Regions from separate parts of the Streptomyces sp. NPDC058240 genome, predicted to be linked through region 1. Evidence: riboswitches for the same ligand, from Rfam matches in the RefSeq annotation. Region 1 holds a riboswitch; each other region holds the start of a gene.
The links. Region 1 has a riboswitch for cyclic di-AMP ahead of ACFVX4_RS13445 (transglycosylase family protein). Riboswitches for the same ligand answer to the same signal wherever they lie in the genome.
Positions count from the first base shown of each region.

Region 2: it holds a riboswitch for cyclic di-AMP, as region 1 does, so the genes downstream of both, ACFVX4_RS28295 (transglycosylase SLT domain-containing protein) here and ACFVX4_RS13445 (transglycosylase family protein) in region 1, are expected to answer to the same signal.
Region 3: it holds a riboswitch for cyclic di-AMP, as region 1 does, so the genes downstream of both, ACFVX4_RS38185 (peptidoglycan DD-metalloendopeptidase family protein) here and ACFVX4_RS13445 (transglycosylase family protein) in region 1, are expected to answer to the same signal.

Region 1 is NZ_JBHVWT010000005.1:307,206-312,567, reverse strand. Features, by position in the region: gene ACFVX4_RS13460 (DUF501 domain-containing protein) at 1-450, opposite strand, end outside; gene ACFVX4_RS13455 (septum formation initiator family protein) at 510-980, opposite strand; gene eno (phosphopyruvate hydratase) at 1,105-2,394, opposite strand; gene ACFVX4_RS13445 (transglycosylase family protein) at 2,681-3,448, opposite strand; cyclic di-AMP (ydaO/yuaA leader) riboswitch at 3,452-3,623, opposite strand; gene ACFVX4_RS13440 (transglycosylase family protein) at 3,924-4,886, opposite strand; gene ACFVX4_RS13435 (cytochrome P450) at 4,992-5,362, opposite strand, start outside.
Region 2 is NZ_JBHVWT010000023.1:37,166-42,527, reverse strand. Features, by position in the region: gene ACFVX4_RS28310 (hypothetical protein) at 88-405, shown strand; gene ACFVX4_RS28305 (TetR family transcriptional regulator C-terminal domain-containing protein) at 423-836, opposite strand; partial or broken gene ACFVX4_RS28300 (FAD-dependent monooxygenase) at 846-1,742, shown strand; gene ACFVX4_RS28295 (transglycosylase SLT domain-containing protein) at 1,782-2,270, opposite strand; cyclic di-AMP (ydaO/yuaA leader) riboswitch at 2,275-2,461, opposite strand; gene ACFVX4_RS28290 (ABC-F family ATP-binding cassette domain-containing protein) at 3,099-4,769, shown strand; gene ACFVX4_RS28285 (DUF305 domain-containing protein) at 4,856-5,116, opposite strand; gene ACFVX4_RS28280 (DinB family protein) at 5,159-5,362, opposite strand, start outside.
Region 3 is NZ_JBHVWT010000064.1:12,649-18,010, reverse strand. Features, by position in the region: gene ACFVX4_RS38190 (alpha-galactosidase) at 1-917, shown strand, start outside; cyclic di-AMP (ydaO/yuaA leader) riboswitch at 1,214-1,370, shown strand; gene ACFVX4_RS38185 (peptidoglycan DD-metalloendopeptidase family protein) at 1,374-2,294, shown strand; gene ACFVX4_RS38180 (SGNH/GDSL hydrolase family protein) at 2,484-3,329, shown strand; gene ACFVX4_RS38175 (STM4011 family radical SAM protein) at 3,379-4,257, opposite strand; gene ACFVX4_RS38170 (STM4012 family radical SAM protein) at 4,266-5,362, opposite strand, start outside.

The DNA of each region.
Region 1 (5,362 bases):
CAGCGGGTTCACCCCGGGCCCCGCGGCCAGCGAGTGCCCGACCAGGACGTGCAGGCACTTCACCCGGTCCGGCATGCCACCCGCGCTCGGGAAGCCCTCCAGCACCTCGATGGCGTCGCGCCGTGCGATGTAGTCCTCGTGAGCGGCCCGGTACGCGGCGGCCAGCTCGGGGTCCGTACCGAGGCGCTCGGTCATCTCCTTCATGACCCCGTTCGCCTCCAGCGTGCCGATCGCGGACGCGGCACGCGGGCACGTCAGGTAGTACGTCGTCGGGAACGGCGTACCGTCCTCCAGCCGGGGCTGCGTCTCGACCACGTCCGGGTTGCCGCACGGGCAGCGGTGCGCGATCGCGCGCAGACCGCGCGGCGGGCGGCCCAGCTGCTGCTGGAACGCGGCGATGTCCGCCTCGGTGGGCGCGGTGGACTCGGTCTGGGGAGGGGGCGTTTCCATGCCTGCCTAGGTTCTGATCGGGCTGCTCGAACTGCGGTTCTGCAGATGGATGAAGAGAGTCAGTCGCGGTCGGCGCTGTCGACGCCGTCCCAGAGGTTGGAGTGCCACGGCCGGCCGGACTTGTCCGTCCTGCCCTCGCGCTCCTTGACCGCGTCGGGGTCGATCACCGTGTAACCGGTCTCCCCGGGAAGAAGGTAGTGCAGGTGCGTGCGGGCCAGCTGCCTGATGTACGCGTCGTCCTGGAGGCGCGCCTTCTCGTCGCGCAGCTCCTCGGTACGGGCCTTGGCCTCCTGCGCCAGGCGCTCCTGGTCGGCGATCTCGTCCCGCTGCGAGACGTACTGCCGCATCGGGTACGCGAGCGCGACCACCAGGGAGCAGACGATGAGCGCGAGGAAGGCCGCCCGGCCGGTGAGCCGTGAGCGGCGGGCCTGACGGCGGTTCTGGGAACGGTAGACGCGGGCGGCGGTCTGCTCGCCGAGCAGCCGCAGCCGGGTCGCGGTGGAGAACCGGTCCCGGTCCTTCGCGGCCATGTCTCCGCCTCCCCACTACGCACGTCCGTCCCCGCACACGGTACGGGACCGGGTGCGGGGACGGACGGACGCCATGGCCTTCGGCCCCTGACGGGCCGAAAGGGATGATCAGCCCTTGCTGTGCCTACTGGTTCGCAGAGCGAAACCGCGGGAACGCCGAGCGGCCCGCGTACACCGCGGCGTCGTCGAGGATCTCCTCGATGCGCAGCAGCTGGTTGTACTTGGCGACGCGGTCCGAGCGGGCCGGGGCGCCGGTCTTGATCTGGCCGCAGTTCACGGCGACCGCGAGGTCGGCGATGGTGACGTCCTCGGTCTCACCGGAGCGGTGCGACATCATGCACTTGAAGCCGTTGCGCTGGGCCAGCTCGACGGCGTCCAGGGTCTCGGTCAGCGAGCCGATCTGGTTGACCTTGACGAGCAGGGCGTTGGCGGAGCCCTCCTCGATGCCGCGGGCCAGGCGCTCCGGGTTGGTGACGAAGAGGTCGTCGCCGACGATCTGCACCTTGGCGCCGAGCTTGTCGGTGATGACCTTCCAGCCGGCCCAGTCGTCCTCGTACAGCGGGTCCTCGATGGAGACCAGCGGGTACGCGGAGACGAGCTCCTCGTAGTACTCGGTCATCTCGGCGGCCGAGCGGGACTTGCCCTCGAACTCGTACTTGCCGTCCTTGTAGAACTCGGACGCGGCGACGTCGAGCGCGAGCGCGATGTCCTTGCCGGGGGCGTAGCCGGCTTCCTTGATGGCCTCGACGATGAGGTCGAGGGCGGCGCGGTTGGACTCCAGGTTCGGCGCGAAGCCGCCCTCGTCGCCGAGACCGGTCGAAAGACCCTTGGTCTTCAGTACCTTCTTCAGCGTGTGATAGACCTCGGCACCCCAGCGCAGCGCCTCGGAGAAGGACTCCGCGCCGATCGGCGCGATCATGAACTCCTGGATGTCCACGTTGGAGTCGGCGTGCGAACCGCCGTTGAGGATGTTCATCATCGGAACGGGCAGCAGGTGCGCGTTCGGGCCGCCGAGGTAGCGGAACAGCGGCAGGTCCGAGGCCTCGGAGGCGGCGTGGGCGACGGCCAGCGAGACGCCGAGGATGGCGTTGGCGCCGAGCGAGCCCTTGTTCTCGGTGGCGTCCAGGTCGAACATCGCCTGGTCGATCAGCCGCTGCTCGGTGGCGTCGTAGCCGACGAGCTCCGGGCCGATCTGCTCGATCACGGCGAGGACGGCCTTCTCGACGCCCTTGCCCTGGTAGCGGTTGGGGTCACCGTCGCGAAGCTCGATGGCCTCGAACGCACCGGTGGAGGCGCCGGACGGAACGGCAGCACGGCCCGTGCTGCCGTCGTCGAGGCCGACCTCTACCTCGACCGTGGGGTTTCCGCGGGAGTCGAGGATTTCCCGGGCTACGACGACGTCGATGGACGGCACGAGGCATCTCCTTCTGGGATATGACGCTGGTTGTGCAGGGTCGCTTTGGCCTTGCGACAAGAGCCTAACCGGCCCGGCCCGCTGAGCCCGACGACCGCCCGACCCCTGGGACGAAAAAGGACCCGAGGGCGCACATTGGCGGGCAAACAGGCAGAAATTTACTGGCCAGTAACTACAACACTTGAACGGTCCGGCGCTCCCCCGAGCACAGACGGCCGAACCCCGGCCCGGCGCGTACGGGGGAATGCGCGCCGGGCCGGGGTGCTCGGGGAGGAGAGAGCCTCGACTACTTCGTCAGGTGCAGCTGCTGACCCGGGTAGATCAGGTCGGCGTTCTTGACGATGTCCTTGTTCAGCTCGAACAGCTGCTGCCAGCCGCCCTCGACCTTGTGGTCGGCCGCGATCTTGCTGAGGGAGTCGCCGGAGACGACCTTGTACTCGCCGTCGCCCTTCTTGACCTTCTCGCCGGTCGGGGTGGTGACGGTCTTCTTCGACTCGGCCTGCGGGGCGGCGGAGCGCTCCGAGCGGGAGGCGGCGGGGGCCTCGGTGCGCTCGCTCTGCCTCGGCTGGGCCGACTGCGACTGCTGCTTCGGGGCGGCCGGGGCGCTCTGCTGCTCGGAGGCGCCGGAGCTCGCGGTGGAGTTCGAGGAGGAGCCGGTGCTGACGCCCGGGTCGACACCGTCGTTGGTCAGGTTGCCGGCGCCGGCGCAGGACCAGGCACCCGGGCCCTGCATGTCGAGGAGCTTCTCGGCGGTGGCGATCTGCTGGGCCTTGGTGGCCAGGTCGGCACGGGCGGCGTACTGCGTACCGCCGGCGGCGGCCCAGCTGGACTGCGAGAACTGCAGACCGCCGTAGTAGCCGTTGCCGGTGTTGATGGACCAGTTGCCGCCGGACTCGCACTGGGCGACGGCGTCCCAGGTGGCGACGGAGGCGGCGGAGGCGCTGGTCGCACCCATCAGGGGCACGGCGACGGCGGCACCGGCGACACCGGCGAGCGTGGCGATACGGACGGCCTTGGACGGGCGGCGGTGCTTGCCCTTGCTGGAAAGCAGCATGGAACTTCTCCTCACCGACGCCTACGAGGTGAGCTGTCGGGTTCGGGCCAAGTGAGTTGCCCGGTCGCACGTCCTAGCACGCGACTTCACCCCAAGCCGGTCCTGATGCGTCTTTCGACGATCGGGCCCGGCGCTTACCTGGGTCCCCCGCTCCTGCCTACGGCGCTTTACGCGTCTGTTCCCTTCGACCGACGGCAGGATTCGGCGTGACGGTCGACGGGGCCCGCGGTGCGAGCGGTTCCGACCGTAAACATACGCAACCCTCACATTCAAAGATGGACACATCGGACAATCAACCCGTACTTGCATCTGAAGAACCGTCGTTTCCGCAGGTGGGACGTGATGCGGAAGGGCCTCCCAGGCGCGACACGCCAGTTGACGCAAAGAGACCCATGTCTCACTTACGCATAAGCGGACATAGGTCCCTGAACTACCCCGATTTTTGAGGTGCTTTTAGTCGATTATCAGACTGCTCTCACTGGGCCTTCACATCGAGATCGAGGCTCTGGCCAGGGAGGATGAGGTCCGGGTCGGAGCCGACGGCACCCTTATTGGCCTCATAGAGCGCGGGCCAGCCTCCGGGAACCTTCTGTGCATCAGCAATCGACCAGAGGTTGTCGCCGGGCCGGACGGTGTACGCGCCGTCAGCCGCCGGCTCGGCCGTGTCGCGCGCGCCGTTGCCGCCACGGGAGGCGTGGCGGCCCGACTCACGGCCGCCGCCGTCCGTGTCGCGACTCCCCGCGGTGGCCGGCGCGCCGCGGTGCTTGCCACCCGCATCACTGGACGAGTCGGGTGAATCGGACGTGTCACGGGGCGCACCGGAGGACGCTCCGGGAGACGGAGTGGTCGAAGCCGAGGGCTTCGGGGACGGCGAGGCCTTCCTTGACGGCTTGTCGGCCCCGTCCGAGCCGTCCGCACCGTCCACGGCGTCCGAGCCGTCCGAGGCGCTCCCGGACGGCGTGGCGTCGTCGGACGGGTCCGCCGACGCGTCGTCAGCCGGCTTCGCGCTCCCGGTCGGGTCGTCGGCGGGAACGGAGCCCGGGTCGACCCCCGGCGGCGTCCCGTCCACCGCGAGGCCGGAGATGACCGCACAGCTGGGCCAGGCCCGCGGGCCCCGGTCATCCAGGACCTTCTCGGCCACCTCTATCTGCTGCGCCCGGCTGGCGAGGTCCGCGCGCTCCGCGTACGCCTCACCGCCGTACGCCTTCCAGGTCTCCGGCGAGAACTGCAGGCCGCCGTAGTAGCCGTTCCCGAAGTCCGCACTCCACGCGCCGCCGCTCTCGCACTCGGCCACCCGGTCCCAGGTCGTGGCGTCGGCCGCGTGCGCACCGGACGCGCCGAGCAGCGGGATGGCGATCGCCGATCCGGTCACGCCCGCGGCGACGACGATGGCGGGTGCCTGACGGGGGCGACGGTGTCTGCCGTTCGCGGAGCCCATGGGGTTGCCTTCCGTGTGACTGACATGTGACTGGTGAGTCGAACGGTGAACCTAGCGGGACTCGAACGCGCGTCACAAGTCGATGCAGCGCAGATCACGCGAAAGTCACAGAACTGACGGAGTGTCACTTCTGGTGGTCGCGGGCCCCGGCGTGAACTCCACGGGGAGCGTGCGAAGTCCACGCATGATGAGCCCGCCACGCCACCGCAAATCGGTAGGTTCCACCGCAAGTCGCAGGTCCGGAAGGCGGTTCAGAAGCGTGGCGAGCGCGGTCTGTCCCTCCAGCCGGGCGAGCGGCGCTCCCAGGCAGTAGTGGATGCCGTGCCCGTATCCGAGGTGCTGATTGTCACGCCGTGCGAGGTCGAGCGTGTCGGGGTCCTCGAAGCGCTCCGGGTCGCGGTCGGCCGCGGCGAGCACCACGAGCACGGGGTCCCCGGCCTCGATGTCCTGCCCGCCGAGCGTCAGCGCTTCGGTGG
Region 2 (5,362 bases), on a different contig from region 1:
GCGGGGCGGTGTCCCGCACGAGCGGGCGCGGTCGGTGCGCGGAGCCCGCGGGTCGCGCATCCGCGGTCTTGGTGCCAGCCTGGAGTCATGGCTTGGGCGTCGTGGACGACTTGCGGTGTGTTCTCCGGGCACGGCGGCGTGCTCACGGAGGAGGTCGGTGTCCTGTCCGGGGACCTGACCGTTCACACGACCTGGGCGGATGACTTGGCCCAGGTGACCGTGCAGTACACGGGTGCGATCGACTGGTTCACCATGTCGGGCAGTCCCGTGCCGTGTTGTTCGGAGGAGGACAGCCGTCGTCTGCACGATGCGGTGGTGCAGGCGGTCCGGAAGGGTGAGGCGGCCACCGTTCCCGTGCCGCCCCGCCCCGCCCGGGAGCAGGCGGCGGAGCCCGCCCAGGAGTGACGCCGGCGCGTCGACGATCACGCGTCGCGGAGCGCGGCGGCGACCAGCCCCGCGATCTCGTCCCTCGGCACTCCCCCGCCGCCCACCAGCCGGTCGAACACCAGCCCGTCCACGCAGGCCAGCAGCGTGAGCGTCCGGCCCTCGGCGTCGGCCACGCCCTGCGCGTCCAGGAAGACCCGCACGGCCTCGCGTGCCGCGTTCTCGCGCGGCACGAGGATCTCCCGCAGCTCCGGGTGACGCACACTCTCGACCGCGCACGCGTAGCGGGCGAGCGACCTCTGCCGACCCCGACCGGCCAGCCGCCACTCGACGAAGCCGGCGAGCCCGTCCGTCAGTTCGTCGGCGTCGCGCGGCATCCCCGCCTGCTCGCCGGCCGCCTGCAGCTCCGCCTGGTCGAGGGCGACGAGCCGCCGCACGAGCCCGGTGAGCAGCGCCTACCGGGTACGGAAGTACGCCGAGGTGGTGCCCGGCGGCAGGTCCGCCGCCCGGTCCACGGCCCGGTGGGTCAGGCCGCGCATCCCCGCCTCGGCCAGTCCCTGCTCGTCGGATTCGATGTGACGTCCGTCGACCGCTCCGACTCCTCGCGGGTGCGCCTCACCGCCGGTGACACCCGCCTCGACGCGGATCTGGTCGTGGCCGCCTACGGCATCGGCAGCCGATTGCGCTCCCAGCTCTTCCCGGGGCACCCCGGTCCGGCCTACAGCGGCTCGACCGTGCTGCGCGCCATCATCGAGTCCCCGGTCGACCTGAGTGCCGACTTCGAGCTCACCTGGGGGCCGGGGGCCGAGTTCGGCCACATCGCCTTCACGGACGGCCGGGCCGAGTGGCACGCGGTGCTCAACGCCCCTGCCGGTGTGCGCCATTCGGATCCCCTCGCCGAGGTCCGCCGCAGGTTCGGCGGCTGGCACGACCCCATTCCCGCGCTGCTGGCGGCGACCCGGCCCGACGCCGTCCTGCACCATGACGTCGACGAACTGGTCGTCCCGCTCCCTTCCTACGCGGTGGGCCGGGTCGCCCTGCTCGGCGATGCGGCCCATGCCATGACACCGAACCTCGGCCAGGGGGCGTGCCAGGCCTTGGAGGACGCGGCGACACTGGCCGCCGCGCTCCGCACCGAGCCCACTGTCGAGTCGGCGCTCGGCCGCTACGACGCCGAACGCCGGCCCCGCAGCCAGTCGGTCGCCCGAGCCGCCCGCCAGGCCGGCCGGATGGGTCAGCGGCTGTCCCGGCCGGCGGCCGTCGCGCTGCGCAACACGGCACTGCGCCTCGCACCGTCCCGCGTCACCGTCCGCACGATCCTGCGCCACGCCGACTGGACGCCCCCGCGGCCGGGGTGACCGCGGGGGCGACGGCCCGGAGACCGTTCGTTCCGTATGTCAGTAGGCCCCGGAGACGTTGTCGATGGAGCCGTACTTGGCGGCCGCGTAGTTGCACGCTGCCGTGATGTTGGCGACGGGGTCGTAGCTGTCCATCGCCGTGCCGGGCACGTGGTAGGCCCGGAACGTCGGATCGATGATCTGGAGGAGGCCCTTGGACGGCGTTCCGGCGGCGGCGTTCGAGTCCCATTTGTTGATGGCGAGGCGATTACCGGAGGACTCGCGCATGACGTTGCGATGGATACCGTTGTAGCTGCCGGGAATGCCGTGCTGGGCCATGACGGCCAGCGACTCCTTGATCCAGCCGTCCAGATCGTCCGTGTACGCCGCGGTCGGCGCGGCGGCACTGACGGTCTGCGCCGGCGCCGCCGAGGCGGCGTGGGCACCGATCAGCGGAAGCATGAGTGCGGCGGCACCCGTGCCCAGGGCGATGAAGCCCCTGGTCAGCGAGGTGGGCCTGCGACGACGGTACGTACCCGTTGAGGTCATGATGGATTCCTCTCCGTCGCCTGCGAGGTGAGCTGTCGGGTTCGGGCTGGAGATGCCTGGCCGCACACGAATGCGACTTCACCCCGAGCCGTTCCGGATACCGGATCGGCGGCTTACCTGGGTTCCCCGCTCCTGCCGTACACGAGTGGGTGGGATTGCCGGACGGCGGCAGGATTCGGCGTTCCGTCCGGATTGACGGTGACCGTAGGCGAGAAGGACCGAAAGGGACAAGCCCCTAATTTCCGAATGCAATTCACTTACAAGATCGAGTCATCAGAATCGGGGTAATCCACCTCACATCGAACGGTCCGCTTTCCTTGCGCGGAAAGGGAACCGAATTGCACGGTGCGACACCCGAGGGCTCGAACGTGACTCGCGCCACGAAATACCAAAAGGGGCATATCGCCCCACGCTCGAAAGTCACAATTGCGCCAAATGACCCTTTATCGGCCAAAAGGTCAACCGCCTTGGATCGCTCATACAGGACGTACGCGTCGTCGTCCGAGGCCCACGCCCGGGCCCCCACCCGAAACCGGGAGGCATTGCCATCGCTCCTCCCCGTGGTTATGGTTTTGATGTCCTGTTGTCTCCGATAGAGGTGGACGTTGCGCATCTGAGGTTCGCGAACATCGCGCCGTACGGCACAGCCCGTACGCCCGTCACGCTGTAGCAGTGCTCCGCGCTGCCCGTGACCCCGCGTGGATGCGACCTCGGTGCATGAGCCGTCCCTCTGTCTTCCGGACGCCGCACCTTTCTCTGCTGCTCGGTCGCCGCGTGGTGCTCGCATACGAAGCCCCCATCACCACGCTTGCGAATGCGAGGAACACCATGGCGACACCCACCACCCCCCACGCCTCCCTCACCTGCTCGGCCCTGTCCTTCCGGTGGCCGGACGGCACGACGGTCTTCGACGGACTCTCGTTCAGCATCGGCCGGGGCCGCATCGGTCTCGTCGGCACCAACGGCGCGGGCAAGTCCACACTGCTGCGGCTGCTCGCCGGTCGACTGCGCCCGTCCCAGGGTTCGGTGACCGTGGGCGGCAGCCTCGCCCACCTTCCACAGAACATCACCCTCGACACGACACTGCGGGTGGACCAGGCCCTGGGCATCGCCGAACGGCGCGACGCGCTGCGTGCCATCGAGGCCGGCGATGTCGACGAGAAGCACTTCGAGACGATCGGCAACGACTGGGACGTGGAGGAAAGGGCCCTGGCGACACTGGGCTCACTCGGACTCGGCGGCGTCGAACTGGACCGCACCGTCGGCCAGTTGTCCGGCGGGGAGACCGTCCTGCTGCGCCTGGCAGCGCTGCTGCTGGAGCGTCCCGATGTCCTCCTCCTGGACGAGCCCACCAACAACCTCGACATGTTCGCGCGCCGGAGGCTCTACGAGGCCGTCGACTCCTGGCGCTCGGGCGTACTGGTCGTGGTCAGCCATGACCGCGAACTGCTGGAGCGCGTGGACCGCATCGCCGAACTGCGCGCCGGGTCCGTGAACTGGTACGGCGGTGGCTGGTCCGCGTACCAGGAGGCCGTGGCCACCGAACAGGAGGCCGCCGGACGGATGTTGCGGGCCGCGGAGGCCGATGTGCGCCGCCAGAAACGCGAGTTGGAGGAGACCCAGGTGAAACTGGCCCGGCGCCAGAGGACCGGCAGGAAGATCGAGGCCGAGGGGAGCCTCCCGAAGATCCTGGCCGGCCGCCGCAAGCGGTCCGCGCAGGAGTCGGCGGGCAAACTTCGAGGCGTCCACGAGGCGCGGCTCGGCGAGGCACGCGAGCGCCGGGAGGAGGCCGCGGACGCGATCCGCGACGATGCCGAGATCCGCGTGAGCCTTCCCCACACGGCGGTGCCCGCCGGACGCAGCGTGTTGAACCTGCACGAGTTGCGCCCCCGGTTCGGCAGGCTGCGCGAGGGCAGTCTCCGGGTGCAGGGACCCGAGCGGATCGCGCTCGTCGGTCGCAACGGCGCCGGGAAGACGACCCTGCTGCGCACGATCACCGGTGAGCTGGCCCCCTTGTCCGGCGAGGCCAGGACCTTCGTGCCGACGCGGTTCCTTCCGCAGCGGCTCGACGTGCTGGACGAGGAGCTGAGCGTCGCGGCGAACGTGGCCCGCATGGCGCCCGGGGTCACCGACAACCACATCCGTGCCCAGCTCGCGCGCTTCCTGTTCCGGGGGAAGCGCGCGGAGCAGCCGGCGGGCACGCTGTCGGGCGGCGAACGCTTCCGCGCCGCCCTCGCGGCGACGATGCTCGCCGCACCGGCCCCGCAGCTGCTGATGATGGACGAACCGACCAACAACCTCGACATCGCCAGCGCGCGGCAGCTGACCGGTGCGCTGGAGTCCTACGAGGGCGCACTGCTGATCGCCAGTCACGATCTGCCGTTCCTCGAATCGGTCGGCATCACCCGGTGGCTGCTGGTCGCGGAGGAGCTCCGGGAGACCACCGCACAGGAGGTGGGCGATCTGCTGGCGACGCCGGAGCACGCGAGCCCGGCCTGATCCGGACGAGAGGCCCGAGGGGGTGCGGGCCTTCGCATGACGTCATCCGGACCGCCATGCGAGGGAGGCCCGCACCCCTGCCGGGATCAGAGCCTGTCGATGATCTTGTTCATCTGCTCGATCTCTGCGGTCTGAGCCGTGACGACAACGCCGGCGAGCTTCTTCGCGTCGGCGTTGTCGCCGTTCTTCTGCTCGTCCTCGGCCATGGTGACCGCGCCCCGGTGGTGGCCGATCATGAGCTGGGCGAACTTCTTGTCGAAGTCCCTGCCCTTGGCGGCCGCCAGGTCGCCCATGTCCTTGCCGGACATCATTCCGGGCATTCCCGAACCGTCCGAGCCGTGGTCCATCCCGGGCATGTCACCGGTGGCGGCCGTCCGGCGGACGCGGTGTCACCGCGGCGGGTCCTCTCCTACGAGACCGTCCACCGACTCCCGGATGAGGTCGGCGTGGCCGATGTGACGGGCGTACTCCTCGATCATGTCGATCAGGACGCGCCGCAGACTCGGGGACTCGCCGCTGGATGTGGTGTACCGGCCGATGTGCCCCGGGCCGCCGTCCGCCAGCGCCTCGGCGACCATGGCGCGGGAGCGCTC
Region 3 (5,362 bases), on a different contig from region 1:
CCGACAGTGAGCTCTATCGCGCGCACCCCGACTGGGTGCAGCACTTCCCCGGCCGGGCGCGGACGGAGTACCGCAACCAGCTGGTGCTCAATCTGGCCCGCCCCGATGTGCAGGCATATCTCTGGGAGCAGCTGGACACGCTGCTCTCCGGCACGCCCGTCGATTATGTGAAATGGGATTTCAATCGCTGCTTCACCGATGCTGGCTGGCCGGGCGAGGAGTACCCGCAGAAGCTCTGGATCGAGCACGTGAACGGCCTGTATGCGCTGATCGACCGGCTCAGGGCCGCGCATCCCACGGTCGCGTTCGAGTCCTGCTCGGGCGGCGGCGGCCGGGTCGACCTGGGGATTCTGTCCCGTACGGACCAGGTGTGGACCTCCGACAACACTGACCCGCTCGACCGTCTCGCCATCCAGGAGGGCTTCGGCCACATCCACCCGGCCCGGGTGATGGCAGCCTGGGTCACCGACAGCCCGAATCACCAGCTCAACGGCAGGGTCAGCTCGCTGCGCTTCCGCTTCGTGAGTGCCATGGCCGGTGTGCTCGGGGTCGGCGGGGACCTCACCGAATGGGGCGAGGAGGAGCTGGCCGAGGCGCGGACCTGGGTGGAGCTCTACAAGGAGATCCGGCCGGTCGTGCAGCACGGCGCGCTGTACCGGCTGCGCGAGCCGCGGGGCGGACTCAGCGCGGTCCAGTACGTCCACGGGGTGGAGACCGTGGTCCTGATGTGGCTGGAGGCGCAGCGATACGGGGAGCGGCCCCCGGCCCTGCGGCTGCGCGGGCTCGATCCCGAAGCGACGTACACCTGCCTGGACACGGGGGCCGTGCACCACGGTTCGGCACTGCTGCACCAGGGGCTGCACAGCGGACTTCGGGGCGATCTCGACGCGCGGGTGCTGAGGCTCCGGCGGGGGTGACGGACAGGGCATGTCCGTAATGCGGGCCTTTGTCTGAATATGGCCCGCTTGTACGGGAGATGATCGCCGCCTCGTGAGCGGGATCATATCCGTGACGGTGTGTGGTGACGGGCGAGTTGGGCATTCCGTACGCGGCGCGGAAAGCCAAGATCCTTAATCCACGGAGTGTGACCGGAATTCCGCGCCGATTTCCCGGCGCGGATTTCGGCATGGAACCTGTGGCTTGTTCTCGTCGTCCCGACTCGCTTACGGTCACCGTCAATCCGGACGGACCGCCTAATCCTGCCGCCGCCCGGAATTCACATCCACTCATCGCGTGGCAGGAGCGGGGGAACCAGGTAAGCCGCCGACCGGAGAAATCCGGCCGGCTAGGGGTGAAGTCGCGCTCAGCGCGGCCGGGCATCTCCAGCCCGAACCCGACAGCTCACCTCGCAGGCGCCGGAGAGGAAATACGCCATGCCCATATCGGGTAAGCACCGCCGTCCGAAGTTCGGCCCCATCGCCCGTGGCGTCGCCGCGGCAGGCGCCGGTGGCGCCGTCCTCGCGCTGCCGCTGCTCGGTGCCACCGGTGCCCACGCCGCGGACCAGGCCGCCCCGGCCGCCGCCACGCACGCCGAGCCGGTCGCGCAGAAGCAGGCCGCCACCACGACGTACTCCGTCGTCTCCGGCGACTACCTGTCGAAGATCGCCGCCGAGCACAAGATCAAGGGCGGCTGGGAGAAGCTGTACCAGGACAACCGCAAGGTCGTCGGCAAGGACCCCAGCCTGATCTTCCCGGGCATGAAGCTGACCCTCGGCGCCAAGGCGACCGGCGACGCCGCGCCCACCGGTGCCGGCACCGGCTCGTCCCTCCCGTCGAAGGCGCTCTCGGCTCCCTCGAAGGCCGCGGAGAAGTCCGCCCCGGCCAAGTCCGTGACCGCCGTCCCGCAGTCCAAGGCCCCGGCCTCCGCCCCGGCCGCCCAGAGCAGCGGCTCCGGCTACGTCCACCCGGTCCCCGGCAACCACACCACCAACTACCGCGCCTCCGGCTCCAACTGGTCCAGCGGCAGCCACACCGGGATCGACTTCCCCGTCTCCACCGGCACCAGCGTGAAGGCCATCACCTCCGGCACCGTCGTCGCCGCCGGCTGGGGCGGCGCGTACGGCAACCAGGTCGTCATCAAACACACCGACGGCCACTACTCGCAGTACGGCCACCTGTCCTCCCTCTCCGTCTCGGTGGGCCAGGCCGTGAGCGCCGGTCAGCAGGTCGGCCTCTCCGGCGCCACCGGCAACGCCACCGGCCCGCACCTGCACTTCGAGGTCCGCACGGGCCCGGCGTACGGCTCGGACATCGACCCGATCGCCTTCCTGGCCTCGCACGGCATCTACGTCTGAGCGGAACGGCCGGGCAGCTGAGCAACAAAGCATGACCTGAGCAACACGGAAGGGGCGGTGCGCGGCGGCGCACCGCCCCTTCCGCTTATTCCCCCTTTACCAAAACCTGACCGGGTGGTCTATCTCACCACCCGTCAACCCCATATTACGGTCGCGTAGGTCACATTCGGCGGTGCAGGATAAGCGTTTGTGGCAGACGATTCGAGAAAAAATCAACGTGGCGTCATCAACCGACAGGGCGTCATCGGGTCGTACGCGGCGATTGGCGACAGCTTCACCGAGGGAGTCGGCGACCCCGGCCCGGACGGGACCTTCGTCGGCTGGGCGGACCGATTCGCGGTCCTCCTCGCGGACCAGCTCCCGGACCCCGATGCGGCGACGGGCGCCGAAGGTTCCGCGCACGGGAATTTCAGGTACGCCAATCTCGCCGTACGCGGACGCCTCCTCGACCAGATCGTCGAGGAGCAGGTACCGCGCGCCAAGGAGCTCGCACCCGACCTGGTGAGCTTCTGCGCGGGCGGCAACGACATCATCCGGCCGGGCACCGACCCCGACGACGTGGCCGAGCGCTTCGAGCGCGCGGTCGCGGAGCTGACCGAAGCGGTCGGCACGGTCATGGTCACCACCGGCTTCGACACCCGTGGCGTTCCCGTGCTGCGCCATCTGCGCGGCAAGATCGCCACGTACACCGCCCATGTACGGGCCATCGCCGACCGCTACGACTGCCCGGTCCTCGACCTGTGGTCGCTGCGGTCCGTCCAGGACAGGCGTGCCTGGGACGACGACCGGCTCCATCTGTCGGCCGAGGGACACACCAGGGTCGCGCTGCGCGCCGCCCAGGTCCTCGGCATCGATGTGCCGGCCGACCCCGACCAGGAATGGCCCCCGCAGGCACAGCGCGGCACCCTCGAAGTACGGCGCGACGACATCCACTGGGCGCGGGAGTACCTGGTTCCGTGGATCGGCCGGCGGCTGCGCGGCGAGTCCTCGGGCGACCACGTCGAAGCGAAGCGGCCGGACCTCCTGCCGCTCTAGACAGATGTCCGCGACCGCGCTGCCGCCGCTCGCCGGACCGGCCTGAACCTCAGACCGGTCCGGCGAGCGACGACAGCGGAGCAGCCGGTATGCGCTCCAGCACACCGCCCGCGAAGACGTCGTACAGCGGCAGCGTCTCCAGGTGCACGTAGCCGATGTGGCAGTCGCAGACCGCCAGCGGACAGGCGCGCGGACCGAGGGCCCGCCGGTAGCTCCCGTCGTAGAGATTGCCGAGCTCCGCCGGTACGAAATGGCAGCGCCGCACGGTGCCGTCACCGTCCACCGAGATGACCGACTCGCCGGTCCGGCAGGGCAGCCCGGCCGACCGGTGCGGATGCCGGCTGTACGGGAAGAGCGGGTCGACGGCCGTCCAGCGGTCCGCCTCCTCGTCCGTGTAGGTATGGCCCTCCGCCGCGTTCACCCAGAGATAGACCTCGTCCGGCAGCGCCGCGCGCAGCCGCCGCGCCTCGTCGAGGTGGTCGTCGAGCCCGACGACACCGACACTGTGCCGGATGCCGAGCGCGGTCAGCTCCCGGCACTTGGTGAGGAACCGCTCGTACGGTGTCTGCCCCGGGTGGTACGTGCACCACAGGGCGATCTTCTCGCGGCCCGCCTCACCGGCCTCGGCCAGCCACCCCGTACGGCTGCTGATGTTGGTCTGGATCGCGACCCGGCGGATGTGCGGCAGCCGCGCCAGCTCGACCAGGGCGCGGCGGTACCAGGAGCGGACCAGCCCCTCGCCCCACGGCGTGAACAGGACCGAGAGCCGGTCACCGGTCTGCGCCGCGGCCCACGCCGTGAACCGCTCCAGCGCGGCACGGTCGGTACGCAGCTGCTCCGGGCTGTCGCGCCGCTTGGCGAACGGGCAGTACGGACAGTCGTAGTCGCACGACGCGAGCGGGCCGCGGTAGAGGATCGTCAGGTCCATGGGGGCGCTCACTTCAGCTCGTACGCGGCCATCGCGGCCCGTACATCGGGGGAGAAGAGCTCCGGGCCCAGGGCGTCGGAGTGGGCCAGGCCCTCGGGGGACAGCCGCAGCAGCCCGGACGCCCCGGCCGACGCGTCGAGCCAGCCGCGCGCCTCGAACCGGGCCAGCTCGAGGCGGAAGTCGTCGGCCGGCGAGGTACCGAACCGCTCCCGGTAGTCGGCCAGTCGCAGCCCCTCGGCCTGGAGGACCGACTGGAGGAGGTGGCGCCGGCGGGCCTCGTCGCCGTCGACGTACCGTCCGACCTCCGCGCGGGAGAAGTCCTCGGTGGCGGCGTAGCCGTCGATGATCGCCCGCACCTCCCGCATCTCCACCGCGTAGTCGAAGGAATAGTGCAGTTCCGTGGTGTACGAGCGGGCGCCGCACCCCAGGCCGATCATGCCGTCGGTCTGGCAGGCGTAGTCGTCGGGGCCGTCCGTCCGCGGGGCGTCGGCGCGGCGGAACATCCGCATCGAGACCTGCTCGTAGCCGTGGGCCAGGAGATGGTCCCGTCCCGCGCGGTACAGCCGCAGCCGCTGCTCGTCCCAGGCCGCGTCCGCCGACGCCCCGCCGTCCGCGTCGAGCCGCCCCAGACCGGTCAGCGGGCGCACGTACAACGGATAGAGATACAGCTCCTCCGGCTGCCAGCCGAGCGCCGCGTCCAGCGAAGCGCGCCAGCTGTCCTCGGTCTGCCCGTCGATGCCGTAGATCAGGTCGATGTTGAGGACCGGGATGCGGGCATCGCGTATCCGGTCCAGCGCCGCCTCCACATCGGCCCTCCGCTGCGGGCGCACGGCGGCACGCGCCTCCGATTCGACAAAGCTCTGCACCCCGATGCTGATCCTGGTCGTCCCGCGGTCGGCGAGGACGGCCAGCCGGTCGGCGGTCGCGGTCGACGGCGACGTCTCGACCGACAGCGGAACGGACCACAGATCGGCGCCCATCCGCTTCTCCGCGATGTCGCAGAGCCGCTCCAGCTCCGCCGCGGTCAGGAACGTGGGCGTACCCCCGCCGAACGCGGCCGCGGCGAAACGCACCGGCCCGTCGTCGCCCAGCGCCTCCCGGACCG